DNA from 3 places in the Pseudogulbenkiania sp. AW2-16 genome. Region 2 is predicted to be linked to each of the others. Evidence: predicted binding sites of a transcription regulator. Region 2 holds the regulator's gene; each other region holds the start of a gene.
What was found. Region 2 encodes sigma-54, which starts transcription at its own class of promoters, with help from an activator protein. Its sites were predicted from a motif close to CTGGCACGCTTCATGCTT; they were not measured.
Positions count from the first base shown of each region.

Region 1: the regulator sigma-54 is predicted to act here: its motif matches at 1,530-1,547, upstream of flgB (flagellar basal body rod protein FlgB).
Region 3: the regulator sigma-54 is predicted to act here: its motif matches at 1,662-1,679, upstream of ABKF58_RS18175 (dicarboxylate/amino acid:cation symporter).

Region 1 is NZ_CP157668.1:3,787,299-3,790,569, forward strand. Features, by position in the region: gene ABKF58_RS18275 (flagellar hook assembly protein FlgD) at 1-663, opposite strand, end outside; gene flgC (flagellar basal body rod protein FlgC) at 681-1,091, opposite strand; gene flgB (flagellar basal body rod protein FlgB) at 1,094-1,504, opposite strand; gene ABKF58_RS18290 (OsmC family protein) at 1,725-2,144, opposite strand; gene tsaD (tRNA (adenosine(37)-N6)-threonylcarbamoyltransferase complex transferase subunit TsaD) at 2,453-3,271, shown strand, end outside.
Region 2 is NZ_CP157668.1:1,887,776-1,891,046, reverse strand. Features, by position in the region: gene lptB (LPS export ABC transporter ATP-binding protein) at 1-545, shown strand, start outside; gene ABKF58_RS09200 (RNA polymerase factor sigma-54) at 551-1,951, shown strand; gene hpf (ribosome hibernation-promoting factor, HPF/YfiA family) at 2,019-2,348, shown strand; gene ptsN (PTS IIA-like nitrogen regulatory protein PtsN) at 2,466-2,927, shown strand; gene hprK (HPr(Ser) kinase/phosphatase) at 2,920-3,271, shown strand, end outside.
Region 3 is NZ_CP157668.1:3,764,374-3,767,644, forward strand. Features, by position in the region: gene ABKF58_RS18175 (dicarboxylate/amino acid:cation symporter) at 134-1,435, opposite strand; gene speA (arginine decarboxylase) at 1,896-3,271, opposite strand, start outside.

The sequences.
Region 1 (3,271 bases), 1.9 Mb from region 2:
CACGCGGCCACCTTGCGGCGTCACGATGTAGGGGCTGCCCTTGTCCCACACCACGGCGTCGACGTGCTGGTTGGAGAGCGGCTCGGCCGTCACCGACGTGGTCTTGCCGTTGCTCTCGTTGGTGGCGGCGACGCTGAAGGTGTACACCCCGGCGGCGGCGGCGTTGCCGTCCTTGTCGGTGCCGTCCCAGTTGAAAGTGGTCAGGCCGCTGTCGACATTGTTCATGGTGAAGGTATCGATCACCTCGCCGTTCGCGTTCTTCACGGTGATCGCCAGGTTCTGCGCCGAGCCATCGAGAATCACGCCGCCCTGCGCCGTGCCGCCTTGCGCCAGGGTGAGGGTGTTGCCGTCGATCATCGCGCTCTTGCCGACCAGCGAGGCCGCCAGCAGCGACTGGGTGCCGTACTGGCTCTGCAGCAGCGAGTTGATCGATTTGCTTAGGTTCTCGAGGCCGGTCACCTGGCTGATCTGCGCCATCTGCGAGGTGATCTCGTTGTTTTCCATCGGATTCAGCGGGTCCTGCGACTTGAGCTGGGTGGTCAAGAGCGTCAGGAAGCGGTTCTGGATACCTTCCGCCGAGGACGCCGAGACAGAGGACGACGAGGTGCTGTTGCCGGTGTTCAAAACGGTGTAGGGATTATTGGTCGTGGACGTCACGGTCATGTCTCAGCCCTCCAGGCTTATTGCCCCAGCTGCAGGGTCTTCTGCAGCAGGTTCTTGGCGGTATTCATCAGTTCGACGTTGGTCTGGTAGGACCGCGCGGCGGAAATCATGTCGGCCATCTCCTCCACCGGGTTGACGTTGGGCAGGTTGACGTAGCCGCGCTGGTCGGCCAGCGGGTTGCCCGGGTCGTATTTGAGGCGCGGCGGGGTGGTGTCTTCCACCACCGAGGTCACGCGCACGCCGGCCACCTGCGGCTGAGTGGCCGACACCGGGATGGCGGTGAACACCACGTGCCGCCCCTGGTAGGGCTGGCCGGTCGAGCTGGTGGCGCTCTCGGCGTTGGCGATGTTGCTCGCGACCACGTTGAGGCGCATCGACTGCGCGGTCAGCGCTGAACCGGCAATGGTGAAGACGTTGCTCAGCGACATGCTTACTGACCTCCCTTGATGGCTTCGTTCAGGCTGGAGATGCGGCGATTGAGAAAGGTCAGCGTGGACTGGTATTGCATGGCGTTGTCAGTGAAGGCCGCGCGCTCGACGTCCATGTCCACGGTGTTGCCGTCCAGGCTGCGCTGCACCGCGCTGCGGTACTTGAGCTCGGGAGCGCCGGCTCCGCCCGCGCCAGACGACGAGGCGATATGCGCCGGGTCGGTGACGTTCAGGGCCAGACGCGATTGCGTGCCCTGCGCCGACTGCAGCGCCGACGCGAAATCGAGATCCACCGCCTTGTAGTTCGGCGTATCGGCGTTGGCGATGTTGCTGGCGATCACCTCGGCGCGCTTGGCGCGCAGAGTGAGCGCCTGCTGCTGGAAATCGAAATAGTGGGCAATCTTGTCGAGCATGACCTTCTCCTGGATGACACCCCAAAAGCATTTTTCATGCCAACACGATCACTAGGGGCAAGGGCTTGAAAAGACGGGAATTCGCCCGGAGGACGACGGAGCGGCAAGCTGGACAGGACGGCAAAGCGGCAACAATTGCCGCCCTGGCGGCAGCGATGAAAAACGCCACCCTTAAGGTGGCGCCGTGACACGCTGCCAACGTTGGCCGAAGCCCGCTGGCTCAGGCGGGTTCGCGCAGCTCGAAATCGTGGGTGATGTCGGCGGTTTTGCCCAGCATGATCGAGGCCGAGCAGTATTTTTCGGCGGACAGCTTGATGGCGCGCTCGACGGCGTCGGGCTTCAGCTCGCGGCCGACCACGACGAAGTGAAAATGGATGCGGGTGAACACCTTGGGGTCGGTGTCGGCGCGGTCGGCGTCGATATCGACCCAGCAGTCGTGCACGTCCTGGCGCGACTTTTTCAGGATGCCCAGCACGTCGTAGCTGGTGCAGCCGGCGGTGCCGAGCAGCAGCAGTTCCATCGGGCGCGGGCCGAGGTTGCGGCCGCCGCCTTCGGGCGCGCCGTCCATCACCACGGCGTGACCGCTGCCGGTCTCACCCATGAAACACACCCCGTCGATCCATCTCAGTTTGGCCTGCATTGTTGTCCTCCTGGTCAATCAAGCCTGCAAGACTACCATTGCCGATTTGGGCTCACAAAGATTCGCCGGTAAAATGAAAAGATTTTCCCGCTGGGAACCTGCTCGCGACCTGTCGCGACCGGGCCTCGGCGGGGGCGAAGCGCAGCGTAGAAACCGGCATCTACACGCAGTACGTGAGGATTTCCGATCGCTGAGCGAATCTCTGCGGGCGCATCTTCAGGTGTGCCCAGCGCAAGATTCGCACGCAATGCACATGAGCCCCGATCAGGGGCGTGGCAAGATCATGAACAGGTTTGAAAACATTGACCATGCTGGTACTGGGTATTGAATCGTCCTGCGACGAAACCGGGGTCGCACTGTACGACACGGAACAGGGCCTGTTGGCCCATCAGCTGCACACGCAGATGGCGATGCACGCCGAATACGGCGGTGTGGTGCCGGAGCTGGCGAGCCGTGATCACATCCGACGCGCCATCCCGCTCACCGAGGCCTGCCTGGCCGAGGCCGGCAAGCAGCTCGCCGACCTGGACGCCGTGGCCTACACCCAAGGGCCGGGCCTGGGCGGTGCGCTGCTGGTCGGCGCCAGCATCGCCAACGCGCTGGCCTTCGGGCTCGGCATCCCGGTGGTCGGCGTGCACCACCTCGAGGGCCACCTGCTCTCGCCGCTCTTGGCCGAGCCGAAGCCGGCCTTCCCTTTCGTCGCCCTGCTGGTCTCCGGCGGCCACACCCAGTTGATGGCGGTGCGCGGCGTCGGCGATTACGACGTGCTGGGCGAGACGCTCGACGATGCCGCCGGCGAAGCCTTCGACAAGACCGCCAAGCTGCTCGGCCTCGATTACCCCGGCGGCCCGACGCTCTCCAGGTTGGCCGAAAGCGGCGATCCGGCCCGCTTCACGCTGCCGCGCCCGATGCTGAAGTCGGACGATCTCGACATGAGCTTTTCCGGCTTGAAGACCGCGGTGCTGACGCTGGTGCGGCACCAGGAGGCCGAGCATGGCTCGATCGACCCGCAGACCCGCAACGACATCTGCCGCGCCTTCCAGGACGCCATCGTCGACGTTCTGGTGGGCAAGTCGCTCAAGGCGCTGAAGCAGGCCAACATGGCACGGCTGGTGGTGGCGGGCGGC
Region 2 (3,271 bases):
TCCAGCTCGACCAGCAGGACATCACCCACTTCCCGATGCACCAGCGCGCCCGCCTCGGGCTCGGCTACCTGCCGCAGGAAGCATCGATCTTCCGCAAGATGACGGTGGACGAAAACGTCCGCGCCATCCTCGAGATCGCCGGCCTCAAGGGCGAGGAGCTGGAACAGGAACTGACGCTGCTGCTGGACGACCTCAACATCGCCCACCTCCGGGAAAGCAACGCGCTGGCCCTGTCCGGCGGCGAGCGCCGCCGCGTCGAGATCGCCCGCGTGCTGGCCACCCGCCCGCGCTTCATCCTGCTCGACGAACCTTTCGCCGGGGTCGACCCGATCGCCGTGATCGACATCCAGAAGATCATCTCCTTCCTCAAGGAGCGCGGCATCGGCGTACTGATCACCGACCACAACGTACGCGAAACGCTGCGCATCTGCGACCGCGCCTACATCATCAGCGACGGTGCAGTCCTGGCCTCCGGCAAGCCGCAGGCCCTCGTCGACAATGAAAAAGTTCGCCAGGTTTACCTGGGCGAACATTTCCACCTGTAATCGCCATGAAGCAGTCGCTACAGCTCAAGGTCTCGCAGCAGCTCACGCTGACCCCGCAACTGCAACAGTCGATCCGGCTGCTGCAACTGTCCACCGTCGACCTGCAAACCGAAGTCGAGCGCTTCCTGCAGGACAACCCGCTGCTGGAGCGGGGCGACGAGCCGGTCGCCGACAACACGCCGACCGAGGCCGCCGGCAGCGAGGCCGAGCCCGAGCGCCAGGAACCGGAACGCGAGGACAGCAGCGGCGAACTCACCGACTGGGGCAGCGGCAGCCGGCGCGGAGAAGACGGCGACGATTACGACCCGATGGCCAACGTGCCGCGCCCGGTCACTCTGCGCGAACACCTGCTGGCGCAGCTGGGCGAAATCGCCCTGCCCGAGCGCGACTGCGCCATCGTGCAGCTCTTGATCGAGGAACTGGACGAAGACGGCTACCTCACGATCGACCTGCAGGAACTGGCCGCCTCGCTGCCGCTGGAACTGGGCATCGAGGAAGACGAACTGGCGTTCGGTTTGAAACTGCTGCAGCAGTTCGAACCGCAGGGGGTCGGCGCCCGCTCGCTGTCCGAGTCGCTGGCGCTGCAGCTGGCCCAGCTGCCCGACAGCACCCCGGGCAAGGCCCTGGCGCACGCCATCGTCCGCGAGCACCTGACCCTGCTCGGCAATCGCGACTACACCCGGCTCAAGCGTCTCTTCGACGTCAGCGACGCCGAACTGAAGCAGGCCCAGTCCCTGATCGCCCGCCTCAACCCGCGCCCGGCCTCCGGTTTCGGCGTCGACGACACCCGCTACATCATCCCGGATATCGCCGTGCGCCGCGTCAAGGGGCGCTGGCGCGCCGAGCTCAACAACGCCGCCGTGCCGCGCCTGCGCGTCAACCAGATGTACGCCCAGATGCTCAGCGAAAACCGCGGCGGCGGCGGTGAAATGAGCTCGCGTCTACAGGAGGCGAAATGGCTGGTGAAGAATATTCAGCAACGATTTGACACCATCCTGAAAGTGGCGGAATCTATAGTCGAAAGACAGCAAGCGTTCTTTGAACACGGTGAAGTAGCCATGCGTCCACTCATCCTGCGCGACATTGCGGATGAGCTGGAACTGCACGAATCCACGGTCTCCCGTGTGACGACGCAGAAATACCTGCTGTGCCCGCGCGGCCTGTTCGAGCTGAAGTATTTCTTCGGCAGCGCACTGGAAACGGACAGCGGCGGCGAGTGCTCGGCCACCGCCATCAAGGCGCACATCCGCCAGATGATCGACGCCGAAAACCGCGCCAAACCCCTCTCCGACAGCGCCCTGGCCGACGAGCTCGCAAAACAGGGCATACAGGTTGCAAGACGCACCGTAGCGAAGTATCGTGAAGCCATGCAGATTCCACCGGTCAATCTGCGCAAGGTCCTCTGACCTTGGATTGAATCATCAGCATGCCCGGCAGCATCCGCCGGGCAGCCAACACAAGAAGGAGTAAGGTATGAACCTCAAAGTAACCGGTCTCCACCTCGACGTTACCCAACCGCTGCGTGATTACATCGAAAGCAAGCTCGAACGCATTACCCGTCATGTCGACCACGTGATCGACGTGGCGGTGACCCTGTCCGTGGACAAGCTGGTCCAGAAGGCCGAGGTCAACGTCCATCTCTCCGGCAAAGACATCCACGTCGAAGCCACCGAGTCGGACATGTACGCCGCCATCGACCTCCTGATGGACAAGCTGGATCGACAGGTTCTCAAGCACAAGGAAAAGCTGAGCGAACACCGGGCCATTCCGACACCGGCCCCGGCGCCAGAAGCCACACTCTAAGCCCTTGATTGATAAAGCGGGAACCATCAGGTTCCCGCTTTGCTTTGCACAGTCCTTTCTCTGTCACACCAAAGCAACTAGAATCGTCGGGTTTTTGGCAGCTCTCAACAGACCCCTATGAGCCTGATCGGCAAAATCCTAACTCGGGACAACGTCCTGCTCGACCTCGACGTGGCCAGCAAGAAGCGCGTCTTCGAGCAGGTAGGCCTCCTGATCGAGAACACCCGCGGCATCGCGCGCAGTGAAGTGTTCGAGTGCCTGTTCGCCCGCGAGAAGCTCGGCTCCACCGGGCTCGGGCAAGGTGTGGCCATTCCGCACGGCCGCGCCCGTGGTCTGAAAGAGGCGGCCGGTGTACTGATCCGCCTCAAATCGGCGATTCCCTTCGACGCCCCGGACGGCAAGCCGGTACAGATCCTGTTCGTGCTGCTGGTGCCGGAACAGGCCACCGACCTGCACCTGCAGGTGCTGTCGGAACTGGCCCAACTTTTCTCCAGCCGGCCACTGCGCGAGAAGCTGCTCGCCGCCCAGAATGCCGACGAGCTCTACACCCTGCTGACCGAATGGTCTCCCAATGCCTAGCATAAGCGTTCGCAAGCTCTACCACGACAACCAGCACAAACTGAACCTGAGCTGGGTTGCCGGGACCGGCGGAGCCGACAACCTGATCGGCAACGACGAGCAGCGTCCGCTGCTGGCGCTGGTGGGCCACCTCAACTTCATCCACCCCAACCGGGTGCAGGTGCTGGGCCCGGCCGAAGTCGAGTACCTCGACCGCCTGGAGCAGTCGGCCGCCAAGACCGCGCTGGATCAGCTGTTCCACAAGAGCATGTCGGTGGTGATGGTGGCCAACGGTCAGCCGGTGCCCAAGCTGCTGCGCGACTACTGCCACACCCACAACGTGCCGCTGATGACCACGCCGCTGG
Region 3 (3,271 bases), 1.9 Mb from region 2:
CGATGGGGTCGATTCGGAGGATTCGGCGAAGACGATCTTGTATCGTTCTATCACAGAGCCGTCGGCGAGGACAGCCCTGCAAGGAAAACGGCCTCGCGCAGGAGGCCGTTCGGGATGACGCTAGGTGCGGGGATCAGGCACGCGCCGGTGCCAGGTCGTCGGCCTCGGCGTCCGGATCGGTATCGTCGTCCTCGCCTTCCAGCTCGCCGGCGCCCAGGGCACCCTCGGACTTGGCCACCACGCTGGCGGCGATAGCATTGCCGATTACGTTGGTGGCGGAACGGCCCATGTCGAGGAAGTGGTCGATGCCCAACAGCAGCAGCAGGCCGGCTTCCGGAATGTTGAACTGCGACAGCGTGGCGGCGATCACCACCAGCGAGGCGCGCGGCACGCCGGCCATGCCCTTCGAGGTCACCATCAGGATCAGCATCATGGTGATTTCCTGGGCCAGCGTCAGATGGATGCCGTAGGCCTGGGCGATGAAGATGGTGGCGAAGGTGCAGTACATCATCGAACCGTCAAGGTTGAACGAGTAGCCCATCGGCAGCACGAAGCTGGCCACCTTGCGCGAGCAGCCGAAGCGCTCCAGCAGTTCCAGCGTCTTCGGGTAAGCGGCTTCCGAGCTGGCGGTGGAGAACGCCAGCAGCGCCGGCTCGCGCACCATCTTCATCAGAGTCAGCACGCGGCGACCGAGGAACAGGCCGCCGGCCAGGACCAGCACCAGCCACAGCCCGCCGATCGACAGATAGAACTCGGCCATGAAGGTGCCGTAGGTCGCAAGAATGCCCAGGCCTTCCTTGGCCACCATGGCGGCAATCGCGGCGAACACGGCCAGCGGCGCGAAGTTCATCACGTAGCCGGTCACCTTGAGCATGATGTGCGCCACGGAGTCGAGCATGTCGACCACCGGCTTGGCACGATCGCCAATGGCGGCGCCGGCACAGCCGAAGAACACCGAGAACACCACGATCTGCAGGATCTCGTTCTTGCCCATCGCCTCGACCACGCTCTTCGGAATGGCGTGGGTGACGAAATCCTTCAGCGTGATGGCGCCCGCCTCGATGCCGCTGGAAGCGTGCACGTCCGGCAGCGGCAGACCCAGGCCGACACCCGGCTTGAGCAGGTTGACCATGACCAGGCCCAGGCTCAGCGAGAAGAACGATGCGGTCATGAACCACGCCATGGTCTTGGCGCCGATGCGGCCGACGGTCTTGGTGTCGCCCATCTTGGCGATACCGACCACCAGGGTGGAGAACACCAGCGGGGCGATGATCATCTTGATCAGTCGCAGGAAGACATCGGTCAGGATCGAAATGTTGTCGGCGAACGACTTGATCGCGGCCTCGTCGGTGGCCATCTCGCGCCATACGTAGCCGGTCAGGATACCCAGCACCATGGCGGCCAGGATGAAGGTGGTCAGTCTATTGAGTTTCACTAAATGCCTCTCCAGTGAAGGTCTGCCCCCGCGGCCATCGTCGTGGCCAGGGCGTTGGGGGCGGTCTTGCCAACCGTCCCCGCCTTTGCTCGTCCATCCGGCCTGAGCGACCGGGGTGGACCGTTTGGTGGTCCCTGCGCGCGCGCTGTTGCGCTGCGGCCGGAAATCGTTTTGTTGTTGGCCCGCCAGGGTTGGTGGGTGTCACCCTGGCCGGCGGCTCCTTATATTGCACGAAGCGTGCCAGCCGGACGGCCCGAATACAATTCGCAACACACTGTTTTTATTGAGTTTTTTTAACGACATCGGCATGGATACGGATGGGCGGAATGGCGTCCTCGGCGCTGTTCGGTTATCCGAACGGGTGGACCGGGCGGCGGCGGCTTTCCTGCCCGCCCAAACGAAAAAAGGTTGGCCGAAGACGATGCTTCGGCCAACCTTTGGCAAGGGAAAAACGGGGCGATCAGACCGACAGGTAGGACGACTGCTTCAGTCCGCGGCAGAACTCGGCGAAGTAGGTGTTGCGCTCGTCGGCCGACAGCTTGGCGGCACGCGCCTTTTCCTCGTAACGGTTGAGGATTTCCTCCGGCGACAGGTGCACGTAACGCAGCATGTCCTCGATGGTGTCGTGCTCCTCCACGCCCGAAAACTCCAGGCGGCAGCCCTCGCGCACGAACACGTTGACCGAGTCGGTGTCGCCGAACAGGTTGTGCATGTCGCCCAGAATCTCCTGGTAGGCGCCGACCAGGAAGGTCGCGATCAGGTACTCGTCACCCGGCTTCACCGCGTGCACCGCCATGGTCGACTCGATGCTCTGCTGATCGACGTAGTGCTTGATCTTGCCGTCCGAGTCGCAGGTCAGGTCCTGCAGCACCGCGCGCCGCGTCGGCTGCTCGTCGAGACGATGCACCGGCATGATCGGCAGCACCTGGTCGATGGCCCAGGTATCCGGCAGCGACTGGAACACCGAGAAGTTGCAGAAATACTTGTCGGCCATCTTGTCGGTGAGCTGGTCGAACACCTGGCGCTGCGAGCGCTGGTGCGTCAGTTGCAACTGCCCGTGCAGGCGGCGGCACAGCGCGTAATAGAGCTGCTCCGCCGTCGCCTTGTCCTTCAGGCGCAGACGGCCCTCGGCGTACATCTCGGCCACCTCGGCCACGTAATGGCTGGCGCGGTGGTAGGTTTCGGTGACCATCTCGGCGTCGGTGAGATGGGTCAGCTCGTAGAGCTTGCGCACCGGCTGCGCCAGCATGTCCAGATCGTCCAGTTCCGGCACGCTTTCCGGCAGACGCTCGACGTCGGTTACGTTCATGATCAACACGGCATGGTGCGCGGTCATGGCGCGCCCCGACTCGGACATGATGCGCGGATGCGGCAGGCCGTTCTCGTCGCAGAACTCGGCCAGCATCGACACGATCACGTGCGCGTACTCTTCCATGTCGTAGTTGATCGAGCTGGCGTTGCGCGAGTGGGTGCCGTCGTAATCGACCCCCAGGCCGCCGCCGACGTCGACATGGTCGATCGGCAGCCCCAGATCGCGCAGCTCCCCGAAGTAGCGGATCGCTTCGCGAAAGCCCAGGCGATAGTCGGCGATGTTGGCGATCTGCGAGCCCATGTGGAAGTGCAGGAGGCGCACGCAATCGGCCATGCCGGCAGCGTCCATCTTGCCCGCCACGTCGATCAGCTGCGATGCCGACAAGCCGAACTTGCCCTTCTCGCCGCCGGTGTCGGCCCACTGGTTATCGGAATTCAGCGACGACAGCCGCACGCGCACGCCGACCAGCGGACGCACGCCGAGCTTCTGCGCCTCCTCGATCACCAGGTCGACCTCGACCTCCT